Regions from separate parts of the Zooshikella ganghwensis genome, predicted to be linked through region 2. Evidence: predicted binding sites of a transcription regulator. Region 2 holds the regulator's gene; each other region holds the start of a gene.

Region 1 (6,032 bases), on a different contig from region 2:
CTACATTTAGTTGTGAAGCACGTTGAGTAAGCAAACTATCTGGCAATGCGGCAACCTCAATATGCATATCAATTCTATCCAGTAATGGGCCAGAGAGTTTACGACGATAGCGGCTTATTTGTTGAGCAGTACAGCGGCATGCTTGACGACTATCACCCAGGTATCCACAGGGACAAGGGTTCATTGCTGCAACCAGCTGGAACCTGGCAGGATAAGTCACCTGTCGGCTAGCACGAGAAATCACTATTTCTCCTGACTCCATTGGTTCACGCAGGACTTCTAATACCCTTCGGTCGTATTCTGGTAGCTCATCAAGAAATAAAACGCCATGGTGAGCTAACGATATTTCTCCTGGTTTGGGGCTACTGCCTCCACCCACCATAGCTATCGCAGATGCCGTGTGATGTGGTGCTCGAAAACTTCTATTTAGCCACTCGGTAATAGGTCGAGGTTTTTGAGAGATTGAGTTAACTGCTGCGACTTCCAGTGCTTCTTTTTCTGTTAAGGGAGGCATAATGCTTGGCAATCTGCTGGCTAGCATGGTTTTTCCTGTTCCAGGAGGTCCAAAAAACAGGAGGTTGTGGCCACCAGCGGCGGCTATTTCAAGAGCACGTTTTGCCTGAGGTTGTCCTTTTACCTCTGCAATATCACAGGAGGTCTTTGATTGAGTAAGTGTATAGCTTGCAGTACTTGCAGTAAATGGTGTAATCACCTCGTCATCCTGCAAGTGTTGGCAAAGCTGGTTTAAGCTGTTAATGCCTAACAAAGTACAGTTTTTAACAAGACTGGCTTCTGCACAGTTTTCTTCAGGAATGACAAGTTTTCGATTGCTGAGCTGGCACTGAACGGCTGCGGGTAAAATACCTTTGACGGGGCGAACCTTTCCAGATAAAGCAAGCTCACCAATAAATTCATAATCTACCAGTTTGGCTGGGGCAATTTGTCCTGAGGCAGCTAAGATACCTAAAGCAATAGCTAGGTCAAAGCGGCTGCCTTCTTTTGGAAGATCGGCCGGCGCTAAATTAATAGTGATACGCTTGGCAGGAAATTCAAAGTGCGTATTTAAAAGGGCACTGCGCACGCGGTCTTTACTTTCTTTAACCGCTGTTTCTGGTAAGCCCACGATAGCCAAGCCAGGTAGGCCATTTGAAAGGTGGGCTTCAACTGTAACAAGAGGGGCATTAATACCAAACTGAGCACGTGTATACACAACAGCCAGAGACATAAATCATCCTTGCAGGCTCACTAATAAAGAGGAGGGTAGTTTAAATTTTGTACAGTGAGACTGCTAATAGGAGGATGAAAGACTGTGAACTCGTAAAATAGCCACAAAAAAATGTGAATTAGTGGCTGTTTGAGAGAGTTTAATAAACGCTTTACTAAGTTTTTAAAGCCAAATTAATGGTCTTTTTCTTTTGGCGATGAAGGTTGAGAAGCATTTTCAATAATAAGTGTTGATTGTTCTTCTGAGGCTAGGTGTGCTTCTAGGGCAGCAACTTTCTTTTCAAGCGCTTCCAGCTTTGCTCGGGTATGTTGTAATACCGCCAGCTGATCTTCAAACTGCTCTCTTGTTACTAAGTCTAATTTAGCAAAAGCCGTTTGCAGAAGGATGTGAATATTATTCTCAAGGTCTTTTTGAATTTGTGGCTTTTCACCTGACATAAGCTGCTGCACTTTTTCACCAACAGTGCCGCTGATTTGTTCGCTAAGAGATTGAATAAATGCTTTGTTGATCATGCTTAAGCCTGTTCTGTTGAGTGTGCACGATTAAGGAAACATACGTTACTTATGCTACAGGGCAGTAATGAATGCGTTGTTACTTTAGCATAGTCATGTTGCAAGAAACTATGTGTAGCTGATCATTTAGAGTGCATGGCACAGGCTATACCTCTTCAAATTATTAGCTATAGAGCTGAGTGATCATAAAAAGAGCAAAGCTTTTTAGCTTGAACCAAATTGGTGCATATTCTCTGCTTCTCCCCCTCTTGTTGGCTTAATAAATATCGGCTAACTCCTTGAAATAAAAGTATGAATTTTATAGATGGCACATATCCTGCTGGTCACTTGTTGTTAAACATATGCTTATTCAAGAAGTGCTCAGCTTTATGTGATGACTTTATTTATCTCTGCTGAGTGTACGAGTAGGAAACGAATCAATAACCACTTGATGTTGATGGAACAAGGGGGTTTGGCAAAGGAAGCCTTGTGCTGTTAGCGCTAAGTTATGTGAAGGGTTATAAATCTACTTGTATTTAGGTGTTAGGCTTATATAAATTGCATAAATAACTTGCCCCAGCCCCCCCATGGGCAAGACATAAAACTGCAGGAGATTAAAATGAAATTAGTTTCGGCAATCATTAAGCCATTCAAGTTAGATGATGTGCGAGAAGCCCTTTCTGAGATTGGCGTTCAAGGTATTACAGTTACTGAAGTGAAGGGATTTGGACGACAAAAAGGTCACACCGAATTATATCGAGGGGCTGAGTATGTTGTGGATTTCTTACCTAAGGTCAAAATTGAAATTGCGATTGGTGACGAGATGCTGGACCAAGTGATTGAAGCGATATCAAGTGCGGCTAATACGGGAAAAATTGGCGATGGCAAAATATTTGTGGTTGCCCTTGAGCAGGCAGTGAGGATTCGGACTGGTGAGACAGGGACGGATGCTATCTGAGCGTGTCACCGGGTAACGTTATTTAAAGCCTAAAAGGGGGGCTGATTGTGGAAAACTTAACTCAACTGTCTTATGCGCTCGATACGTTTTACTTTCTAGTATGTGGTGCACTAGTCATGTGGATGGCTGCGGGCTTTGCCATGTTAGAGGCTGGTTTAGTCCGAGCTAAAAATACCGTCGAAATTCTAACCAAGAATATCGCACTTTTCGCTGTAGCATGCACAATGTACCTGTTGTGTGGCTATGCCATTATGTATCCAGGAGAAGATGCTGCAGGTGGTATTTTACCTGTATTAGGGACACTCATCGGTGATGAGCATACAGCAGAAGCTGTATTATCTAGTGAGGGGTCAACTTATTATGCGGCACGTTCTGACTTCTTTTTTCAGGTTGTCTTTGTAGCAACTGCAATGTCCATTGTTTCTGGTGCTGTTGCAGAGCGTATGAAACTGTGGGCATTTTTAATGTTTGCGGTAGTACTAACAGGATTTATTTACCCCGTTCAAGGCTTTTGGAAATGGGGTGGTGGCTTTTTGCAAGAAGCTAAGTTTCAAGATTTTGCTGGCTCTGGTGTAGTGCATATGTGTGGTGCTGCAGCTGCACTCGCGGCTGTCATTTTACTGGGACCACGTAATGGTAAATATGGAAAGAAAGGTGAGGTGAATGCCATTCCTGGAGCGAATCTGCCTCTTGCGACGTTGGGTACCTTTGTATTGTGGTTGGGCTGGTTTGGTTTCAACGGTGGCTCTCAGCTCAAACTGACAGGCATCGAAAATGCTAATGCGGTTGCCCAAATATTTGTTAATACAAATGCTGGCGCTGCGGGTGGAGTAATAGCAGCATTGGTAACGGCTCGTTTACTGTTTGGTAAAGCAGATTTAACCATGGCTTTGAATGGTGCGCTGGCAGGTTTGGTAGCAATTACCGCTGAACCTTTAACACCATCAGCACTAGGTGCAACATTAATTGGTGGCATTGGTGGTCTACTGGTGGTGTTCTCTATCGTAGCCTTGGATAAACTTCACTTGGATGACCCAGTTGGTGCTATTTCTGTGCATGGTGTGGTTGGTATTTGGGGTCTATTAGCTGTACCTCTGACTAATAGCGATGCAACATTGCTTAAGCAGTTACTAGGGATCGTGACGATTTTTACCTGGGTCTTTGGCTGTAGCTTTGTGGTGTGGTTTTTCCTGAAGAAAATAATGGGTATTCGTATCAGTCAAGAGGAAGAATACGAAGGTGCCGACATTGCGGAGTGTGGTATGGAAGCCTATCCTGAATTTACCAGTAAATAAAATTGTGAATATGGGATGGCCTTTAATGAATCATCATTAATGATCGTTTGAGGCAATAATAACAGCTACTAAGCTAGTTATTATAAAAGGAGGCTAATGCCTCCTTTTTTATTAGGTGCTCATATTCATCTGTCAGGATAGGTTTTTATGTGGGTACAGAAAATTGTTCAACTGACACCAAGGGAACGAGGATTTCACATAGTGACTGAGGAGCTTTTACATGAGCTACCAGAAGTAAGCATGATGAAGGTAGGGCTATTGAGCTTGTTTATGCAGCACACATCGGCATCTTTAACGGTTAATGAAAATGCAGACCCTTCAGTCAGAGCTGATTTTGAGTCACACTTAAATTACTTAGTACCCGAAAATGCTGAACACTTTCAGTCTCGAGGTCATGGCGCTGATGCGACGCCAGCGCACTTAAAAAACTCACTGGTAGGTTTTTCGTTGGTTGTGCCTGTTTCACAAGGGCAGTTGGCTTTAGGTGCCTGGCAAGGCATTTATCTTGGAGAACATCATACCCATGGAAGTAGTCATCGAATTGTAGCAACGCTTTTTGGAGAAAGTTTCGACAAGTAGCTTAAAATAGGCGTAATGTTTCAGCATATAAAATAGTTTACTTATAGGTATAATAATTAAGTTGTAATGAATAAATCATTACAATAAGTCTAAAAATGACCTATAGGTGAAATTATGAATATAAGGGCAAATGGATTTATAGAGTGCCTAAAAAAGTACGAATACATTCTCAAAGCTTTATTTATAATTATTCCACTAAGTTTTCTTTCACTCTCAACTTCAGCTGACAATTCAAATATAAAAAACGCTACTGACGATATAAGCATTCACTGGCAAGTAATTGATAACTTACAAGACAGTGCAAATAGTTTTACAGCAAAATTAACCATAAAGAATAATGGTAGCCAAAGTTTAACCCACCAAAACTGGCGTATCTATTTTAACTTTGTACGAGAAATACTAGCATATTCGCCTAATGACACGCTTTCCATTAAACATGTTAATGGTGATTTATTCTATATTGAGCCAAAATCTAGATTTACAGGCATAAGTATTGGCGAAGCGCTGACAGTTCAGCTAACCGCACAGTATTGGGCAATCAGTAAATCAGATGCACCTGCGGGTTTTTATCTTGTTCCCAGTAAGAATAGCCAACCTATTCTGATTAACGATGTCGTTATTGCAGATCATACTTCAGACAAGCAAACTAAGCGGTTTGATGGGGACCGTTGGCCGGTTGATACGGCTGAGGTTCGTTTTGACAGAAATCGTGAACTACTGGCTATAGATACGCCAATACTTGCAAATAACCACAGTAATAGTACGTCACTGGTAATACCAAGTCCTGCTGAAGTGCAAAAGACAGAGAATCAACAACTGATGATCAATCAGCCAATAACGATTGCATTTAGTGATGAATTTCGTAATGAAGCTGAGTATTTAAGAAAAATGCTCACTGTTGAGTTAGACTGGCCTGTCAGTTTTGCAAAGCGATGTGAATATAAGCCTTTTAGTATTTGTTTAATTAACCAACCAACAATTAATCAACAATCAACTAAGATTGTTAATGATGGTTATGAGCTAACAATTGATAAACTGCAAGGTATAAATATTTATGCTGAAAAACCTGCAGGTATTTTTTATGGTATACAAACATTATTAGGTTTGGCTCCAGTAGAAAATTATTTAAGTAATACCGTTAAACAAGAAACTCACAGGCATTTATTATTTCCTGTAATGCATATTAAAGACTATCCTCGGTTTGAATATCGTGGTGTACATCTTGATGTGGCTCGACATTTCAGCTCTTTAGTAACGGTTAAGCGATTGATAGATGTGTTAGCGCTATACAAATTAAATAAATTGCATCTGCACCTGACGGATGATGAAGGTTGGCGCATAGCGATTCTTGGGCTTCCAGAGTTAACCGATGTTGGTGGTCGAAGAGGGCATACACTTGATGAAGTAAAACATCTTGTGCCTTCTTTTGGATCAGGTCCATTTCCAGATAGCAACAATGGTTCAGGGTTTTACACAAGAGAAGA
Region 2 (6,032 bases):
CAGAAGACGGCCAGGAATTTAAGACATTTCATACTCTGGATGGTTTAGGCTTCAAACTTTTGCAGCAAACTGGGGTCAAAATCGCTATTATCACTGGCCGAAAATCCAAAGTTGTCAGCCAGCGTATGGCTGCACTTGGTGTCGATATTGTTTATCAGGGGCGTGAAGACAAGCTGGTCGTTTTAAAAGAAATCCTTGAACAGCTTGAACTCACACCTGCACAAGTGGCCTATTTAGGAGACGACTTACCCGACCTCCCTGCAATCCGTTATGTTGGTCTGGGCCTAGCCGTTGCTAATGCAAATCCAACGGTAAAACACTATGCAGCTGGTGTCACCCAACAGCTTGGTGGACTTGGAGCTGCTAGAGAAGTATGCGAGTTTATAATGGCAAGCCAAGGTACGCTTGATGCCCAGCTAGCTCCTTACTTATGTTGTTAACATGACGCAACTGTCTTTGACTTCTTAACGCTATGAGCTTTGTTCACCATGGGCTTAAAACGTATTACTACACTGACATTATTACTCATACTGGGGTATGGCTTGTTTACTTTTTTAAACCAGCCAGATGCATTTAACTTAACCGCACCTAAAAGTGATAAAAAAGAAAATACTGCAGTTTCTCCAGATGTTTTTATGGAGTCTCCTGTTATTACCCAATATACAACAAAAGGTGAGCAAGACTACGTTGTTGTTGCTGAGAAAGTAAGTCACTTTCCTCATAATGATATTTCACTGATTGATCAGCCTGATATTTTGATTACGCGAAAACAAAGTAGCGACTGGCATACGACCTCACGGCAAGGAAGGATACTTCCTGGTGGAGATGTGATGGAACTCTGGGATAATGTCGTAATTAGGGAACAGAAAACAACTGGAAATCCTGGCATGATTATAACCACAGAGTTTCTGACTGTTTACGCAGAACAAAATCAAGCGAAAACCAAACGTCCAGTAACCATTAAAACTGACAACTCAGTTGTAAACGCGGTCGGCATGAATGCATATTTAGATGAGGAGCGTGTGGAGTTGCTATCCAATGTTAGGGGAACATATGAAGTGCAGGATTAACCTTTTCACACTAGGACTACTTTTTAGCCTTATAAGCCAGCAAACAGCCTGGGCTTTACCTGCTGATAGAGAAAAACCAATTCACGCAAAGTCTGATAGTGCTAATGCCGAAAAAGATGGTGTGCGTATACTGACGGGAAATGTTGTCATTACTCAAGGCACCATAAAAATTACTGGTCACAAAGTCACCATTTATACCGACAAACAGGGAAATATCAACAAAGTGATTGCTCTGGGTAGCCCAGCACACTATGAAGAAAAGCCTGAACCTAACAAAGAACTGATTCGCGCCTATGGCAAGCAAATCAACTATATGATTCCTCAAGAAAAAGTTGAAATTATTGTTAATGCTAAATTATTTCAGGAAGGCAATAAGTTCACAGGCAAGCGTATTGACTATAACATGAAAACCCAAACTGTGAATGCTAAAGGCGACTCTTCAAAAGCTGGCGGCAAGCAACGTGTTGAGATGATCCTGCAACCTACAAAGACGAAGTAACTCTATGCCCGTTCTACAAGCCACAAACCTGGCCAAAAGCTATAAAGGTCGTCAAGTTGTCAAAGAAGTCTCACTCCATATCGAAAGTGGTCAAATTGTTGGTCTACTTGGTCCAAATGGTGCGGGAAAAACAACCACTTTTTATATGATTGTTGGCTTGGTTCGATCAGATCATGGTCAAGTGCAAATAGATGAACACAATATTACACATCTACCCATGCATGGCAGGGCACGTGCAGGAATTGGTTATTTACCACAAGAAGCGTCTATCTTCCGCAAGCTGACCGTCAGCGAAAATATAATGGGTATTTTGGAAACCCGTAAAGACTTAAATCGTCAACAACGAGAAGAAAAACTTAACCATCTGCTTGAAGAGTTTAATGTCACTCACCTCAGAAATAGTATGGGTATGAGCTTATCAGGTGGTGAGCGTCGACGAGTTGAAATTGCTCGTGCACTGGCGACTGAACCCTCTTTCATTCTACTGGATGAACCTTTTGCTGGGGTTGACCCCATCTCAGTAAATGATATAAAAATGATAGTCACTCACTTAAAAGAAAGAGGCATAGGTGTACTGATTACGGATCACAATGTTCGAGAAACACTTGATATTTGTGAGTTAGCCTACATAGTAAGTGAAGGACAAATAATCGCTCAAGGTACAGCGAGTGATGTAATGGCCAACCAAAAAGTCAAGGATGTTTATCTTGGACATCAATTCAAAATCTAAGACAAGTAGCCTGGTCGCGCATATAATGTGTTAATGTATGAGATGCGGCCACTCATCATTATCACTCACTGTTTACTGAATAATTAATGTGGCAGCATTATTTCACCACAACGACAGGTAATGTTAGTGGCATACTAATAGATAAACTTTAGCATTTGCTTTGTTGCAGTGTAGGTAAATCAACTAACTATGAAGCCATCCCTAGTTTTAAAAATGGGCCAACAGCTGACAATGACCCCCCAGCTGCAACAGGCCATTAAACTACTTCAGTTGTCTACGCTTGACTTGCAACAAGAAATTCAGCAAGCCCTAGACTCAAACCCTTTGCTAGAACTTATTGAAGATACCTCTGATACTGGCTCAAATAGCGAGTCCAGTGACTCTTCTGATGAACATCAGAATGAGCTTACTCAACAAGCTTCCTCAAACTCCAGTAGTGACGACAACAGCACTGATACAGCCAACACCTCTTCCCAAGATCAAGAAAACGAAAGCAGTGATTCACTCTATGAAGACCAATGGGCTGAGCAAATCCCTTCTGAACTATCGGTAGATACTGCCTGGGAGGATGTGTATGACTCATTACCTCCTTCGACTGGAAACTCATCGTCCGGCTCCGATGAAGACTTTGACTATACCGCCAGAAACAGTACAGCAGAAACTATTCAGTCGCACTTACATTGGCAGCTTAACCTTACCCCCTTAAGTGATAACGACCGACTTATTGCAATAGCAATCATTGATGCTGTGGATGAAAGCGGCTATTTAACCTGTAGCCTTGAGGATATTCATGAAAGCTTTGATCCAGAGTTAGAAATTGACCTGGACGAAGTGGTTGTTGTACACCGATTATTAAAGCAGTTTGACCCGGTTGGTGTTGCCGCGCGTGATTTAAAAGAGTGCCTGTTAACTCAGTTGACGCAACTCAGTGCAGACACACCTTTTCTGGAAGAAGCAAAGCTAATTACCCAAAAGTATCTCCATTTATTAGGCAATCACGACTACAATCAACTTATGCGAAAAGCAAAGTTGAAAGAAGAGCAGTTAAAGCAAGCGATTTTGCTAATACAAAGTTTAAATCCACGGCCTGGCTCTGTTATTCAAGACGAGAACTCTGAATATATTGTTCCCGACGTTATTGTCCAAAAAAGAAGTGATCGTTGGACTGTAGAGCTAAATACGGATGCCACTCCCCGTCTTCGCATCAATGCCAGCTACGCTTCATTAGTCAAACGTGCAGATAGTAGCTCTGATAATACTTACATTAAAAATCACCTTCAGGAAGCCCGCTGGTTCATTAAAAGCTTGCAGAGCCGTAATGAAACATTAATGCGTGTAGCCAGCTGTATTGTTGAGCATCAAAAAGGCTTTTTAGAGTATGGTGAAGAAGCCATGAAGCCTTTAGTGCTTCATGACATTGCTGAAGCGGTTGGTATGCATGAGTCAACCATTTCAAGAGTAACTACTCAAAAATATATGCACACCCCTCGTGGTATATTCGAACTGAAGTATTTTTTCTCCAGCCATGTTAGTACATCATCGGGTGGAGAGTGCTCATCAACAGCAATCCGAGCCATCATAAAAAAATTGATTGCGGCGGAAAATGCACGAAAACCTTTATCAGATAGTAAAATAGCCAAGCTTCTGGAAGAACAAGGAATAAAAGTGGCAAGACGAACTATCGCCAAGTACCGAGAATCACTTTCTATTCCACCTTCTAACGAGCGAAAACGGTTGGTGTAAAAAAGCGTTATAGGGTGACAAACACCCCAGTTAGCCCCTTTTCAAGGAGGGGAGTGTGGAGTCAGTAGTAGTACACAGTTTCTACTGATAGACTGTAAATCGGATCACCTAGGAGATCGATGCATGCAAATAAACATTAGTGGTCACCACGTTGATATTACCGATCCGCTGCGCCAATATGTCATCAATAAATTTGAGCGTTTGGAGCGGCACTTTGATAACATTACCAATGTGCAAGTCACTTTAAGTGTCGAAAAACTTCGACAAAAAGCTGAGACCACTTTACATACACGAGGTGCAGATATTCGCGCTGAAGCGGAATCTGAGGACATGTATGCAGCGATTGACATGCTTGTCGATCGGTTGGATCGTCAACTTCTAAAACACAAAGAGAAAAACCTTGACCGTTTACAGGGCGCAGGAGCCCGTTAAACTGGCGATTGCTGGAGACTGTAAAAACGCAATGAAACTCGAACAGATTCTTGCCCCGGAGTGCACCGCTTGTGATGTTGAGGGTGGCAGCAAAAAAAGAACGTTAGAGCAAATTGCAGATATCCTGGCCGGATTCCGGCCAGGCATAGGTGCTAGCGAACTTTTTGATAGTCTTATTACCCGAGAGCGATTGGGCAGCACTGGATTTGGCAAAGGTATTGCCCTGCCCCACTGCCGATTAACTAACTGTGATAAACCCATGGCAGCCTTACTAAAACTGCGTGAACCTATTGAGTTTGATGCTATGGATAATCACCCTGTTGACCTAATTTTTGCACTTGTAGTCCCTGAAGAAGCCACCTCAGAGCATTTGGCGATTTTGCAACTTGTTGCCGAACGATTTGAAAATGCCAGCTTCAGAAACCGGTTACGTAATGCTCAAAGCAACCATGAGCTTTTTGAGCTTGCTATTGCTCCTCTTCCCAATTAACAAGCCACACACAACCAACTTATTTTAGCGTTTCGTCTTTATTTACACTAAATGACGGACTTCATTGTAGCTTGGCTACAACAAGAAGCTGTCATTTTGGTGTACACTATACTTGCTGTGTAATAATAATATGGCGCAATTAACTAAAGCCGACTCACTACCAGGGTACAGATTAAAGTCGTATGAAACTTGTTATCATTAGCGGTCGATCAGGTTCAGGCAAAAGTACGGGACTACATGTTCTTGAAGATCAAGGCTTTTTCTGTATTGATAATTTACCCCTGGTTTTACTTCCCGATTTAGCGAAAGAGCTGCAAAAGGCGTATTTAGACCGAGTAGCTGTAAGTATTGATGCTCGAAATATACGACAAGAGCTATCACGCTTTCCGGAAATAATTAACCGAATTAAGCAGCAGCAAGTTGATGCAGAAGTTATTTATCTTGATGCTGATGATGAAGAGCTATTAAAGCGATTCAGTGAGACTCGGCGAAAACATCCCTTAAGCAGCCATAACTGTTCATTGGCTGAAGCACTTAAAGCTGAACAACAGGTTTTAGACCCTATCTCTAACCTGGCTGATCTCACAATGGATACTACCGGACTTACCCTGCATGATTTACGGGATATATTTAATAAACGTGTAGCCAGTAAACAGGACAATAGTATTGCCCTTTTATTTGAGTCCTTTGGCTTTAAAAAAGGTGCCCCTAATGATGCAGACTATATTTTTGATGTACGCTGCTTACCCAATCCTTATTGGGTGAATCATTTACGACAGTACACGGGTAAAGATCAACCCATTAAAGAGTTTTTAATGGCTGAACCTCAAGTTGAAGTGATGTTTGAGGATATTTATAAGTTTATTGAGAAATGGTTACCTAGCTTTGAAGCCTGCAATCGAAGTTACCTTACTGTTGCCATAGGCTGCACCGGCGGGCATCACCGCTCGGTCTATTTAGCTGAACGGCTTGCATCTTCTTTTCAAGCTAAGTACCGTAACGTCCAAGTTAGACATCGAGAACTTCCTTAATTAAACGTTAAGACTTCAGCCGTCACCATGATAGAAG
Region 3 (6,032 bases), on a different contig from region 2:
CATATCTTTGCGCTGCAGCGTACCAGACTGCTGCAACAATCTATCCACCAGCGTAGTTTTACCATGGTCAACATGCGCAATAATGGCTATATTCCGTAACTTCTCAATCACAAGACAGTGCCTCAATAAGGATTACCCGGTCTTACTGGACTGCAATGAACAAACCAACAGACAAACGCTTAGCTTTATACCCAAGAGTTCTGCGTAAAGTATAAGCTCATTACTAACATAACGACTAAGTAGCGATACGTTTTTACCCTTCACACTCCCTTCTGATGAAAGAATATGTGACATTTCAACCGGCAAATAAAATGTGCCATATCTTAACCGCAGATATGTCACCTTCAACTAAAAAGCATTAAAAATTTATAATAATGCCCATCGTAGTGGGCATATTTGACAAACAGCGTGAGTTATTTAGCAGGACGATACACTTTAACATTTTTATAGCCCTCATCGAGCAAATGCAGTGCATGTAATTGGCTCATAACCCCTTTTTCACAGTAGAGATAATAGTGCTGATTACGATCCAGCTCTGCAAATACACGACTCAGCTGATAAAAAGGTACCGTTTTCACTTCATGATCCAGTTCAAGCGGTTTATTTTCCTCTTCATCAGGGTGGCGAATATCTATCACGATAGCCTGCTCAGGTAGCACTTCATCAATTTGCACTTCATGAATCTGCCGGTCATCCTGCATGACTTCATGAATATTCACCGCACTTGCACTATTAATTGCCTGCTCAAGCACAGCAAAATCAAATACCTGCTCTTCTCTTGAAACTTTTTCGGGTTTAGCCCGAGTTGTAGGGTTAACCGAAATCACTCCACAGTACTCAGGCATATGCTTCGCAAACTCTTCTGTACCTATTCTGGCGGCAGTATCAATGATGTCCTGCTTATCCATTGTAATCAAAGGTCTCAGCACCAGCCGATCCGTAGCCTGATTAATAACCCCCAGATTAGGTAAGGTTTGACTGGAGACTTGAGAAATAGCCTCCCCTGTTACCAGTGCATGAACATCCAGATTCTCAGCGACTTTATCAGCAGCACGCAACATCATTCGCTTGAGCAAAACGCCCATGTAGGAGTTATCTACTTTGGTGAGTATTTCTTCCACCACCCCCTCAAAAGGCACGGTAATAAATTTCACACGGTGGGATGCACCATATTTGCTCCAAAGATAATAAGCAACTTCCTTAACGCCTATTTCGTGAGCATGACCGCCTAAATTAAAGAAGCAAAAGTGGGTGAGGACACCTCGCTTCATTGTCAAAAAGCTAGAAACGGTTGAATCAAACCCACCTGAAATCAGAGACAAGACAGCATCCTGCGTACCTAATGGGTAGCCACCAATGCCAAGGTGCCTTTCACGAACGATATACAGCTGTTTATGATGAATTTCGATACGTACAGTAACGTCAGGGTTTTTGAGTTTAACAGAGCAATCTTGCACACGCTGCAATAGCCCACCACCGACATAACGCTCGACCTCAATTGATGAAAATTCATGATGTCCATTACGCTGGCAACGAACGCAGAATGTTTTGCCTCGTATGGCTTCACCCATTACTTGAAAAGCTTTTTCAGTAATGTCATCTAGATCAACCAAAGGAAAATCAACGACTTCCAAAATATGACAAATGCCGGGGGTATGTTGGAGCTGCTCTCTAATTTGTCGACATACCTGCTTGTCTTGCTGTTCAGTAGATATAATGATTTTGTCCCATGTACCCGTCACATCGATACCAGGATCAATAGGCCGTAATAAGGTTCGGATATTACGTCTTAGCTGCTTAACAAAGCGCTGCCGAACCGGCTTACTTTTAATGGTTATCTCTGGAAAGATCTTTACAACAAAATTCATGGGCAAAATTCATGGATGGTCAATAAAAATGTAGCAAAACATTATACAAAATCTGGCTATTATCAGCACCGTTAATCTATCTTGTATTTTTTCATTAACACCGAAGACACATGCTACTCATTGTATGTTCGAGCATTGAGTGCTCTGATAACGCTCACTCTCGGCCAAGGAATGGATCATCCGTGAATCATTAAATAGCCAATTGGTTTAAAAAAGCACTTTTTAAGTGCATAAATCAATATATTGCACTAAGTTTGTGCATATAGTGAATCGACTCACCCCCAATTCTGGTGCATTTACTCACCAAATAAGGGTGTTTATCTGAATGGCACACTAATTGCTGTCAAGGTAAACATCTTTTTATGGGGGCTGTTCGCGTTTTACTTAAACTGAGTAGCCAAAATCATTACGGGCAACTCTGCAAAATAACAATAGCAGTGTCCCGCTGGGTATACCCCTCTGGAGGAATTGCAATGTCAGAGCATACGCTGAACCTTATCAAGGAACACGAAGTTAAGTGGATAGATCTTCGCTTTACCGATACACATGGTAAAGAGCAACACGTCTCAATGCCTGTGAGTGAAATTGATGATGAGTTCTTTGAATCAGGTAAGATGTTTGATGGATCATCCATTGCTGGCTGGAAGGGAATCAATGAATCAGACATGATTCTGTTGCCTGATGACAGCAGTTCTGTACTTGACCCTTTCACTGATGAAACAACCTTAATCGTTCGCTGCGACATCATCGAGCCAGCCACCATGCAAGGTTACAATCGTGACCCGCGCTCTGTTGCCAAGCGTGCCGAAGAGTATCTGAAGTCTACCGGCATTGGTGACACAGCATTCTTTGGCCCAGAGCCTGAGTTTTTTGTGTTTGATGATGTGAAATGGAAAGTCGATATCTCTGGCTGTAACTACCACATCAACTCAGAAGAAGCACACTGGGCGTCATCTGAAGTCTTTGAAGGCGGTAATATTGGTCACCGTCCCAAAGTAAAAGGTGGTTATTTCCCTGTACCACCGGTTGACTCTTGTCATGACCTACGGACAGCCATGTGTTCTGCAATGGAAGCAATGGGACTTGCCGTTGAAGTTCATCACCACGAAGTAGGTACTGCAGGCCAAAATGAAATAGGCGTTAAATTTAATACACTGGTACGCAAAGCTGACGAAGTGCAAATCCTCAAATATTGCGTACATAATGTTGCGCATGCCTATGGTAAAACCGCTACTTTTATGCCGAAACCATTAGTAGGCGATAATGGTAGTGGCATGCACTGTCACCAATCAATCTCCAAGCAAGGCGAAAATATTTTTGCAGGAGATGGCTATGCTGGCCTTTCTGAAACAGCCCTTTACTACATTGGCGGCATTATCAAGCATGCGAAAGCACTCAATGCTTTCACTAACCCTGCTACTAACTCCTATAAGCGCTTAGTACCAGGATTTGAAGCGCCTGTTATGCTTGCCTACTCTGCACGTAACCGCTCTGCTTCTATCCGTATTCCTTACGTGAATAGTCCAAAAGCACGCCGTGTTGAAATTCGTTTTCCTGATCCTGCTGCAAACCCATATTTAGCATTCTCTGCAATGCTAATGGCTGGTCTTGATGGTATCCGTAACAAAATTCACCCTGGGGATGCTGCAGATAAAGACTTGTATGATTTACCTCCAGAAGAGGCGGCAGAATACCCAACCGTTGCAACAAGTCTTGAAGAAGCATTGATTGCTTTAGACAGAGACCGTGAGTTCCTAAAAGAAGGTGGTGTGTTCAGTGATGACCTGATTGATGGCTACATTGACCTTAAACGGTCTGAGTGTGAGCGTTTAGCTCAAACCACTCACCCTCTTGAGTTTGATATGTACTACAGCGTGTAATTCAGCTTTTAGAAACAATGCTGCAAAAGGGCTACTATCATGTAGCCCTTTTTATACGATACAGCTTATCTTCTGTTCAGCTCTCCTCTTCTTCCTTGACACGTCCTTGATATGGTTCATCGTTATAATTACTGGTAAATCCCCATCTAGGACAGAACGCTTATGTACAACATAAATAAAGTGGTGAGCAAAGGGCTACAAACAATCGCTTTTCTAAGCTGTTGCCTCTTGTTACTGACAGGTGCAGACAAGATTTATAAAGAAACTGATGAACAAGGCAATATTATTTTTACGGATGAGCCTAAAACCAAAAACCCTGAAAAAATTGACGTCAAGCCTGTAACAACTATCTCTCTCCCCAAACCAGCTGCAAGCTCAAAAGATACATCACAAGATGACAGCGAAAGCTTTACCTATGACTCATTTACCATTACTTCACCTAAAAATAATGAAACCATCCGTGACCCGGGCAATTTCAAAGTAACAGCAAAAACCTCTCCTCGCCTCAAGCGGGGTCATAAGGCACAGGTTTTTCTGGATGGCGCATCCAAGGGCGCAAAACAAAAACTACTCAGCTTTTCAATAAGTAATGTTGAAAGAGGAACGCATACTATTGAAGTAAAGCTTTTTGATAGCAAAGGTAATGAGATTCAATCTGCCAGCACCACAGTACATGTTAAGCGCACAAGCATTCAAAACCCTAACCACCCCCAAAATAAACCTAAGCCCACCCCAACTCCGGCCCCAGCCCCCAGCAATAATAGTGGTAGCTAATATCAAGCAAGATAATCTATCGAAACCATTCGCAAAAATGCATCCTTGCACTAAAATAGTGCAAGGATGATTTCAGCACTGACAGCCTGCCTTTGTCCAATCAGCTTATCATTACAACTGCGTATCATTGCTGCTAAACCACTTAGTACTTAGAAACGCATGAAGTTCACCAACTACTGCAACCAGAAAATAAAATTTGTTATAAGTATTTATCTCTTAATAACCTTTTTGGCCCCAATTTTGCGTTACTAACGGGCAAATTTTGGTTGGCTTTGAACCTTTAAATATGAAGTGCCCATTAACCTATTAGCAATACAACAAATCACCTTGGATAACCTAACAATTCTTAATAATTTAACGACTGCAGTGGTAGTAATTGACCACCAATTACAACTCAGTTACATCAACCATGCCGCAGAAGTGCTGTTAGCGGTCAGTGGGCAACGTATTCAGCATAAAGCTTTAGAAGATCTGTTCCGAAATGCTGATGAGTTTCAAGCGAATCTTCTACAAACCTTAAGCAGCGCTCACCCACTCACCAAACGAGAGGCCAAACTCACACTCTTTAATGGACAACAGCTGATTCTGGACTACACCATTACCCCCATCACTGACCCTAGTGCCTTGACGGATACCAGTACACTGCTTGTTGAGCTATTTCCTAAAGACCGCTTACTGCGTATCTCCAAAGAGGAATCCATTCTCGCCAAGCAAGAAAGCTCAAAGCTTTTAGTTCGTGGTTTAGCTCATGAGATAAAAAATCCCCTTGGTGGCATTAGAGGTGCAGCTCAACTCCTCTCCAGAGAGCTGCCGAGCGCTGATTTGCAAGAATATATTCAGGTTATTATTGAAGAAGCAGACCGCTTAAGGGATCTTGTAGACCGGATGCTAGGTCCCATGCGCCCTCCGCAAATGAATCCCATCAATATCCACCTTGTGCTGGAACATGTTTGCAATCTAATCAGCGCAGAAGCATCAGGGTGTATTGATGTTATTCGCGACTATGACCCCAGTATTCCTGAGCTTCCTGGGGATGCACAACAGCTTATCCAGGCTGTCCTCAATATCATGCATAATGCGTTGCAGGCACTTCAAACCAGTCAACAATCACAGCCTCGCACACTGATTGTACGCAGCCGTATTGTTCGCCAATTCACTATTGCCAGTATCTGTCATCGTTTAGTTTGCCAGATTGACATTCATGATAATGGTCCAGGCATACCAGCCTCTCTCATTGATACCATTTTTTACCCAATGGTCAGTGGTAAAGCTGACGGCACTGGACTTGGGTTGAGTATTGCCCAGGCTATTGTCAGCCAGCACAAAGGGCTTATACGTTGCAACAGCGAGCCAGGCAACACAACCTTTACGATTTATTTACCTTTTGAGCATCATCAAGGATCGGCCCATGAACACAAATGATCACGTCTGGATAATTGATGACGACCGCTCTATCCGTTGGGTGTTGGAAAAAGCTTTACAACGGGAAACCTATATTGTGAGCAGCTTT
Region 4 (6,032 bases), on a different contig from region 2:
CTGACTAAAGGAAGCTGCTACTATAGCTTGATTCTGTCGAAGTGACTAACAGTAAAAATCCTTCGTATTGGCTATGGGGTAGCCTATAGTTGTATACTTAATATGAGCTGTAGTAGTCCACATAGCGCTGTTGGATAAACCTAAAAATTTTATCTGCTAATATTTTATGGGCTGCTGATGTTGGGTGGACTTTATCCCAAAATAAATAACCTTCACAATCTTCGGGTTTGTTACCTGCTAATTCAAGGCTTTGTTCTATACGTCTATTGTGAGAATAAGCCTGCTGAGAGGGAAACGCATCTCGCATCATCGGGTTATTTGCTAGAGAGGAGCTCATAAGTACCTGGTACACTTCTTTTGCATTAAGTTCATCAAGTGATCTTGGTTGGTTATTTTCTGAAGGGAACGTTATCTCTTCTGCCATCATTTGTTGCGATGTGTAATGATTTCTTAGAAATGGTCGCCAAATGTAACCTTTTTTATAACAAGCTTGATCTATATGATGAAAACCATAATAGGTGGTTGTTTTCATTATATTTGAAAATTCATAAGCAATATCATACAGTCTGACATGTTTGTAGCTTCTTGTTTTAATAAGCCGACGAAGCTTTTTGTTGTGTTCTTCAGTGATTTCTTTTAGTTCATTAAGCTTTTCTGGTTCATGATGAATGGCAAAGGGTGTTGTACTTAACAAGGGTAGGTTAAAAACTAATACATTATTGGCACCCGCTAATAAGACTTTAGTGATGAGCTGATCGATTGCAAGCATAACGCTACCACTATCACGCCAGCCATTAGTCATATAATCATTTGCGCCAGCCCATATTATTACCAAGTCATTAGACCTGAACTGATTTTCTTTCGTATACTGATTAAACTCAAAATCGAGATTGTTAATAACTTGATAAGTTGGGTTCCATGATTCTTTTTCATAAGCAGCAGCAGTAGCTCCACCTTCAGCCTCATTGATGATTGTTACTTGGCTACTATACTTTTCCTTTATTTTCTCTTTTAAAAAGTCAACCCAGATAGGGCCATCAGAAAATCTACCTTCATGATAGGGTGGACTAGAAGGCAACCAACCTTTCGACTTTTGATACATTTTTCCTGTATCACTTAAACTATCGCCAAATATGATGATACGTTCAATCGATAATCCAGCTTGAGTGGAGTAACTTATCAGGAGTAAAAAACATCCAAGCAGGTATTTAATGAGCTTAATGTTATTTTTAAAAGAACATGTAAAGAGTGTCATGATGCTTTTTTTTATAGTCATGAGTAACGCTTACTTTAAAGAGTTGGTTAAAGCGCTTAACGATGCTTTACTTAAATATACCCATAATGAATCATTTTTAGGTGTCAAAATAAAGTGGTATATACTCACAGTGAAGGGTTATTTAGGCGAGGCCACCGAGCGATGAAGCCCCAGGAGTTTAGATAAACTAAATGACTGGGGTGAAGAGCGATGGTAACAAAGCCTAAAAATCATTCGCGAAGAGTATATCAGCACCGTCTGTTAATGAAGAGTATGAACAGGACGAAAGACTAATTTAATTAACAATAGAAAAGAATAACTAAATTTATTAGAATTTATAAAACTAAATCTACTTCAACAAACGTAAAGTAAATCCTTTATTTAGTCTTGCTGCTTTTTAAATTGATGAAGGGGGTTGTAGAAATATATAAATATACTTGTTACTATTAAAAGTTCAATTTATATAATAAGATTAGTTTTCACTAATTTGGCGCTTCATCTTGAAGCAAACCCATACAGCTAGGTTTGCAAGTGGAGGATAATGCTTGAGGAGTAATATCAGCATCTTTTGAAAGAAACTGCTTTGCCTCATAAATTTTACAGCATGGAGCGCTCAAACAAATAAGTGTAAAACTTACTTGCTAGCTCTTTATGTGTTGCTGTCGTTGGATGAATTTTATCCCAAAACAAATAGCCATCACAACTTTCTGGTGCATCACCTGCAGGTTCAATTCGCTGGGGGCCAGATTTTTTAGTCTGTATCTGTGGTAAAGCATCCTGAAGCATCGGGTTATTTGTGAATGCTGGGTTTTGAAACAGTAGTGCTAGCTCTTCGGCTGACATTTGATCCATTGGTTTCAAGGATAAATAGTCTGAATGATAATCGTCAATATAAGGCATTGTGTTTTTACCTTTAATAAAAGGTCTCCACACATATCCTTTTGTATAACAGGCTTGTGTTGTATTTGTTAATGCATATTGTTCAGGGTTGCTCATCATATGATCTAATAATGACTCAATATCAAATACTTTAACCTTTTCATTGTCATATTTTTTTATGAGTTGAAGTAAGCGGTTATTATGCTCTCTTGTAATCTTGGCAAGTTCACTTAACTTTCCAGGAAGTTTTTTGTGAGCATGTGGTGTAGTATCTAATCGAGGTAGGTTAAATGCTATGACCTGGCTAGCATTACTATTTATGGCGTGATTGAGCAAGTTATCTATAGCGGATAAAACTGTATCGACACTTTCTTGTTTCTGATTTAAGTAGTCATTACCACCTGCCCAAACTATGACCAAATCACCAGTTCTAAAGTAATCTTTGCTAAGAAATTGTGAGAGCTCATTACTGAGTGTATTTATGAAAAGTGTTACAGGACTATCTGTAATGTCATATGTGGCTGCTGTTGCCCCCCCTTCTGCCTCATTGATAATGGATATTGGGATATTATCTTGCATTAATTGACTTTTCAGGTAGTCAACCCAGACTGGTCCATCAGAAAAACGACCATCATAATAGGGTGGGCTAGAAGGTATCCATTTTAAGGATTTTTGATACATTTTCCCGGTATCACTTAAACTGTCACCAAAAACAACAATACGGCTAATTGTTGGTTGTGCTGCAAAAGCGGAGTTCAGAAGTGTAGCTGCGGTAATAATAAGCAGGAAGTGTATTAGTTTTTTCATATTGTTAAATTTATGTAGTTATTGTTAGTTATGAAAATAGGTTAGTTTCTAAGGTACGCTTCTAATTGCGTTTAAAATATAAGCTGCTGGGTAAAAAAGACTCCGTAAGTTATTACCTCCTTTGTAATTGATTAGTAAATGTCTTGTTCTTCCATGACTAAGATGTGGGTTTTTGATATACCCTCATGACAAATTACATTAAATGAGAACTATTAACAAATTATTGATTATTTATGTAAGTGTCTTATAGCGTTATTCTAAGTATTAGAGAATATGCCTGAATAGGATTAAAGAGTGTAATCCTTGTTTAAGATAAATGTTGATATTTTTTACAAGTGAAAAAGCTGCATATTGATTAAAAAACATTCAGAAACATGGTATTTCGTTAATAAAGAAAGCTTTTTGTGATCAATATGGCAAAAATGAACTACTTATATTAGTTTTTATTTGGGTACTGATTTTACAGTTTTAATACATCTAACAGCTATCTATTCAACCCTTAGGCAGTTTGGGTAGCTATTATCTAAATAAGGTAATTAATAAGAGAAAAATTTTTGCTTTAATACCAATGGCTTGTATGCATATCTAAGATTATTCCTTTTAGTTAACTCTTTTTTTAGCCAATGTTCCTGAATGTGGCATCTAGATTGCTTATCAGAAATCGCAATGAAAAATATGCTGATTATTTGGTTAACTAATAAACAGTAGATTAAGTCGTTTTAAGCAGTAAACAAGGAATAATCATGAAAAGAATCGTGAGTGCAGTTGCTTTAGCCGTATGCTGCATTGGAAGTGCACATGCAGGCTTACTTTCTGTTGAAGGTGGGGTGACAACGCGTCTACCAGGTAGTCATAATCCTAATACTGGTGAAACCAGACCTGGAATGTCCGTTATTCAAGGGGCTAATTTAAAAGCAACTGCAGCAGTGAAACTGACTTACACGTACCTAGGCTATGAAGCCTCGTGGCGTAATTTATTTGGCTCTATTGGTGGGCAGTTTGTAAATAAATCTACAGCAAAGGGTACGCAAATTACTGAAGTATTGTCTGATGCTGGGTGGTTGAATTTCAATTTCAGAACACCGAAGGGAACAGTTAAAAATGGTTCCAATAACAGCGCAGGTTCATTTAAACCATCTTTCTTTGTTGCCTATGCAGGGCAGAATAGCTACTACATAGGTTTGAATGATGATGGTGGCAGTATTGATCGTGACTATGATGACATGATTCTGAAGGTAACAGCTGTTGCCTATAATACGCCCAAACCGCCAAAGCCTCCTAAACCACCCAAGCCACCTAAACCTGTACCAGCGCCTGCACCTATAGTGCTTTTAGGACTAGGATTACTAGGCCTTACCCTTAGGAAAAAGAAGTAATTCCTGAGGCGCTGTATATACCGCAGAGATGATGTTGCATAAAAAACCCGCTTAACGGCGGGTTTTTTTGTTATAGAGACAGTGAGTCATAATAGAATTAAGGTGGGATAATTTTTTCGCTAAGTATACAAGTGGTATTAGCAAAGGCTTGGTGCACTAAAGTTATTGATATCGTCTTTATTGCCAATTGCTATATAAAATCAAATATAGTTGTGATGTTTGTCACATTTATTGGTTTTCCTGCGTGGTTAACCATTTTCATTTCGGAAATTACATAATTAAATCACGGGCCTTGCTCATTTAAATGTGAACTGTTTCCGGTAAAAATAGGCGCCAGCAAAATGAGTAGCAAATTTCATCAGCTTTGCTGGTTTAAAAGTATAGATGTCGGTGAAGCTCTCTACCCTTAAATAAAGGGTATCCACCTTATTAATTGTCATTTGAACATAAGATGCTTACGTGGTAATTGCGGTTAATGAGTATCTTATGGGCAATGATGAATGGGTTTTAAGTTTTGATAAGCAGGTACTTATCAAATTTAAGGTTGTTAGTACGCTAGCATGTGGGACTAAGATATGCGATCTAAAGTAATAGCACTGAGTTTTCTGTTTTTATTGAGTGGGATAGCTAATGCCCAGACTATTCAATTGGTGACAGAACCATTTCCTCCACTCAATATGACAGTTACCTACAGTACGTTTGGTAAGAACGATAAAGTAACAGGCTTTGCCACTGAGATTGTTCGTGAAATGTTCAATCGTGCCAATGTAGATATGGAGCTGACTTTATATTCAAGCTGGGATCGTGGTTATCAAAAAGCAGTCAAGAAAACAAACTATGGAATTTATTCTGCTTTTCGTACCCCAGAAAGGGAAAAAGATTTTAAATGGGTTGGTCCTTTATTTAAAGAAGAATGGATCTTATTAGCCCCTAAAGGATCTAGTATCAAAGTAACTAGCTTACAGGATATGAAAAAATACCGTATTGGTAGCTATGAAAATGATGCTATTTCTGAATTTTTAGAAAAGAAAGGCATTAAAGTAGAAAAGGCTCAAAATGATGTAGTCAATGCTACTAAAATTAAGCTGAACAAGATTGATGCTTGGGCAACCAGTTCATTGTCAGGTCCATTTATTGCGAAGCGCCATAAATTAGAAGATTTGGTTGTTGTTTATACATTTAATAGTAGTGGTCTTTGGTTAGCCATGAATAAATTTACTGACGATGACACAATTAATCAATTAAATACTTCCTTAAAGCGCATGGAGCAAAATGGAAGCATCGAAAAAATAATCAACAGCTACTTATAACTGTTATTCCTTCCTAAAAAAGTAGCAATGATTCTCCCTCTTATAGTTTTAAGGATGTAAGAGGGAGCGTTTTTTCCTTCTCGTAAAATGTATATTCACTTGATATTGAGAGACCCTTTGTTGAGGGGGGGCTTATATCGTGCTGTGGATAACCTGTATAAAAAGCTGTGAATAACTTCGCTCACCTGATGCTTTGCTCATACCTTTAAGCTGACATCTATAAACGTATGTCATTGCATTTTGTTTGTTACATGGTAACTTGCCACGTCTTTAGTGGTTAATTGTTAGCAAATGCTTTCATTGCAAATAGGGTTGAAGTTGTGGGTGAAGTGCGCGAACAGTTTAAAAGCCGGTTCGGGTTTGTCATGTCTGCAGCAGGCGCAGCAGTCGGCTTAGGTAATATCT

What was found. Region 2 encodes sigma-54, which starts transcription at its own class of promoters, with help from an activator protein. Its sites were predicted from a motif close to TGGCACNNNNNTTGCTNT; they were not measured.
Region 1: the regulator sigma-54 is predicted to act here: its motif matches at 2,043-2,060, upstream of glnK (P-II family nitrogen regulator).
Region 3: the regulator sigma-54 is predicted to act here: its motif matches at 2,195-2,212, upstream of glnA (glutamate--ammonia ligase).
Region 4: the regulator sigma-54 is predicted to act here: its motif matches at 3,578-3,595, upstream of KHS79_RS14080 (PEP-CTERM sorting domain-containing protein).

Annotation. Positions count from the first base shown of each region.
Region 1 is NZ_JAEVHG010000018.1:105,795-111,826, reverse strand. Features, by position in the region: gene KHS79_RS20535 (YifB family Mg chelatase-like AAA ATPase) at 1-1,225, opposite strand, end outside; gene KHS79_RS20530 (accessory factor UbiK family protein) at 1,399-1,737, opposite strand; gene glnK (P-II family nitrogen regulator) at 2,336-2,674, shown strand; gene KHS79_RS20520 (ammonium transporter) at 2,722-3,969, shown strand; gene KHS79_RS20515 (secondary thiamine-phosphate synthase enzyme YjbQ) at 4,117-4,548, shown strand; gene KHS79_RS20510 (family 20 glycosylhydrolase) at 4,663-6,032, shown strand, end outside.
Region 2 is NZ_JAEVHG010000002.1:419,105-425,136, forward strand. Features, by position in the region: gene KHS79_RS05685 (KdsC family phosphatase) at 1-440, shown strand, start outside; gene lptC (LPS export ABC transporter periplasmic protein LptC) at 489-1,070, shown strand; gene lptA (lipopolysaccharide transport periplasmic protein LptA) at 1,054-1,569, shown strand; gene lptB (LPS export ABC transporter ATP-binding protein) at 1,574-2,299, shown strand; gene KHS79_RS05705 (RNA polymerase factor sigma-54) at 2,489-4,042, shown strand; gene hpf (ribosome hibernation-promoting factor, HPF/YfiA family) at 4,166-4,474, shown strand; gene ptsN (PTS IIA-like nitrogen regulatory protein PtsN) at 4,443-4,964, shown strand; gene rapZ (RNase adapter RapZ) at 5,147-5,995, shown strand; gene KHS79_RS05725 (HPr family phosphocarrier protein) at 6,023-6,032, shown strand, end outside.
Region 3 is NZ_JAEVHG010000022.1:52,355-58,386, forward strand. Features, by position in the region: gene typA (translational GTPase TypA) at 1-111, opposite strand, end outside; gene thiI (tRNA uracil 4-sulfurtransferase ThiI) at 414-1,868, opposite strand; gene glnA (glutamate--ammonia ligase) at 2,342-3,748, shown strand; gene KHS79_RS22000 (DUF4124 domain-containing protein) at 3,911-4,522, shown strand; gene glnL (nitrogen regulation protein NR(II)) at 4,850-5,944, shown strand; gene ntrC (nitrogen regulation protein NR(I)) at 5,931-6,032, shown strand, end outside.
Region 4 is NZ_JAEVHG010000009.1:138,816-144,847, forward strand. Features, by position in the region: gene KHS79_RS14070 (SGNH/GDSL hydrolase family protein) at 98-1,276, opposite strand; gene KHS79_RS14075 (SGNH/GDSL hydrolase family protein) at 1,853-2,941, opposite strand; gene KHS79_RS14080 (PEP-CTERM sorting domain-containing protein) at 3,685-4,317, shown strand; gene KHS79_RS14085 (substrate-binding periplasmic protein) at 4,893-5,627, shown strand; gene KHS79_RS14090 (sodium-dependent transporter) at 5,948-6,032, shown strand, end outside.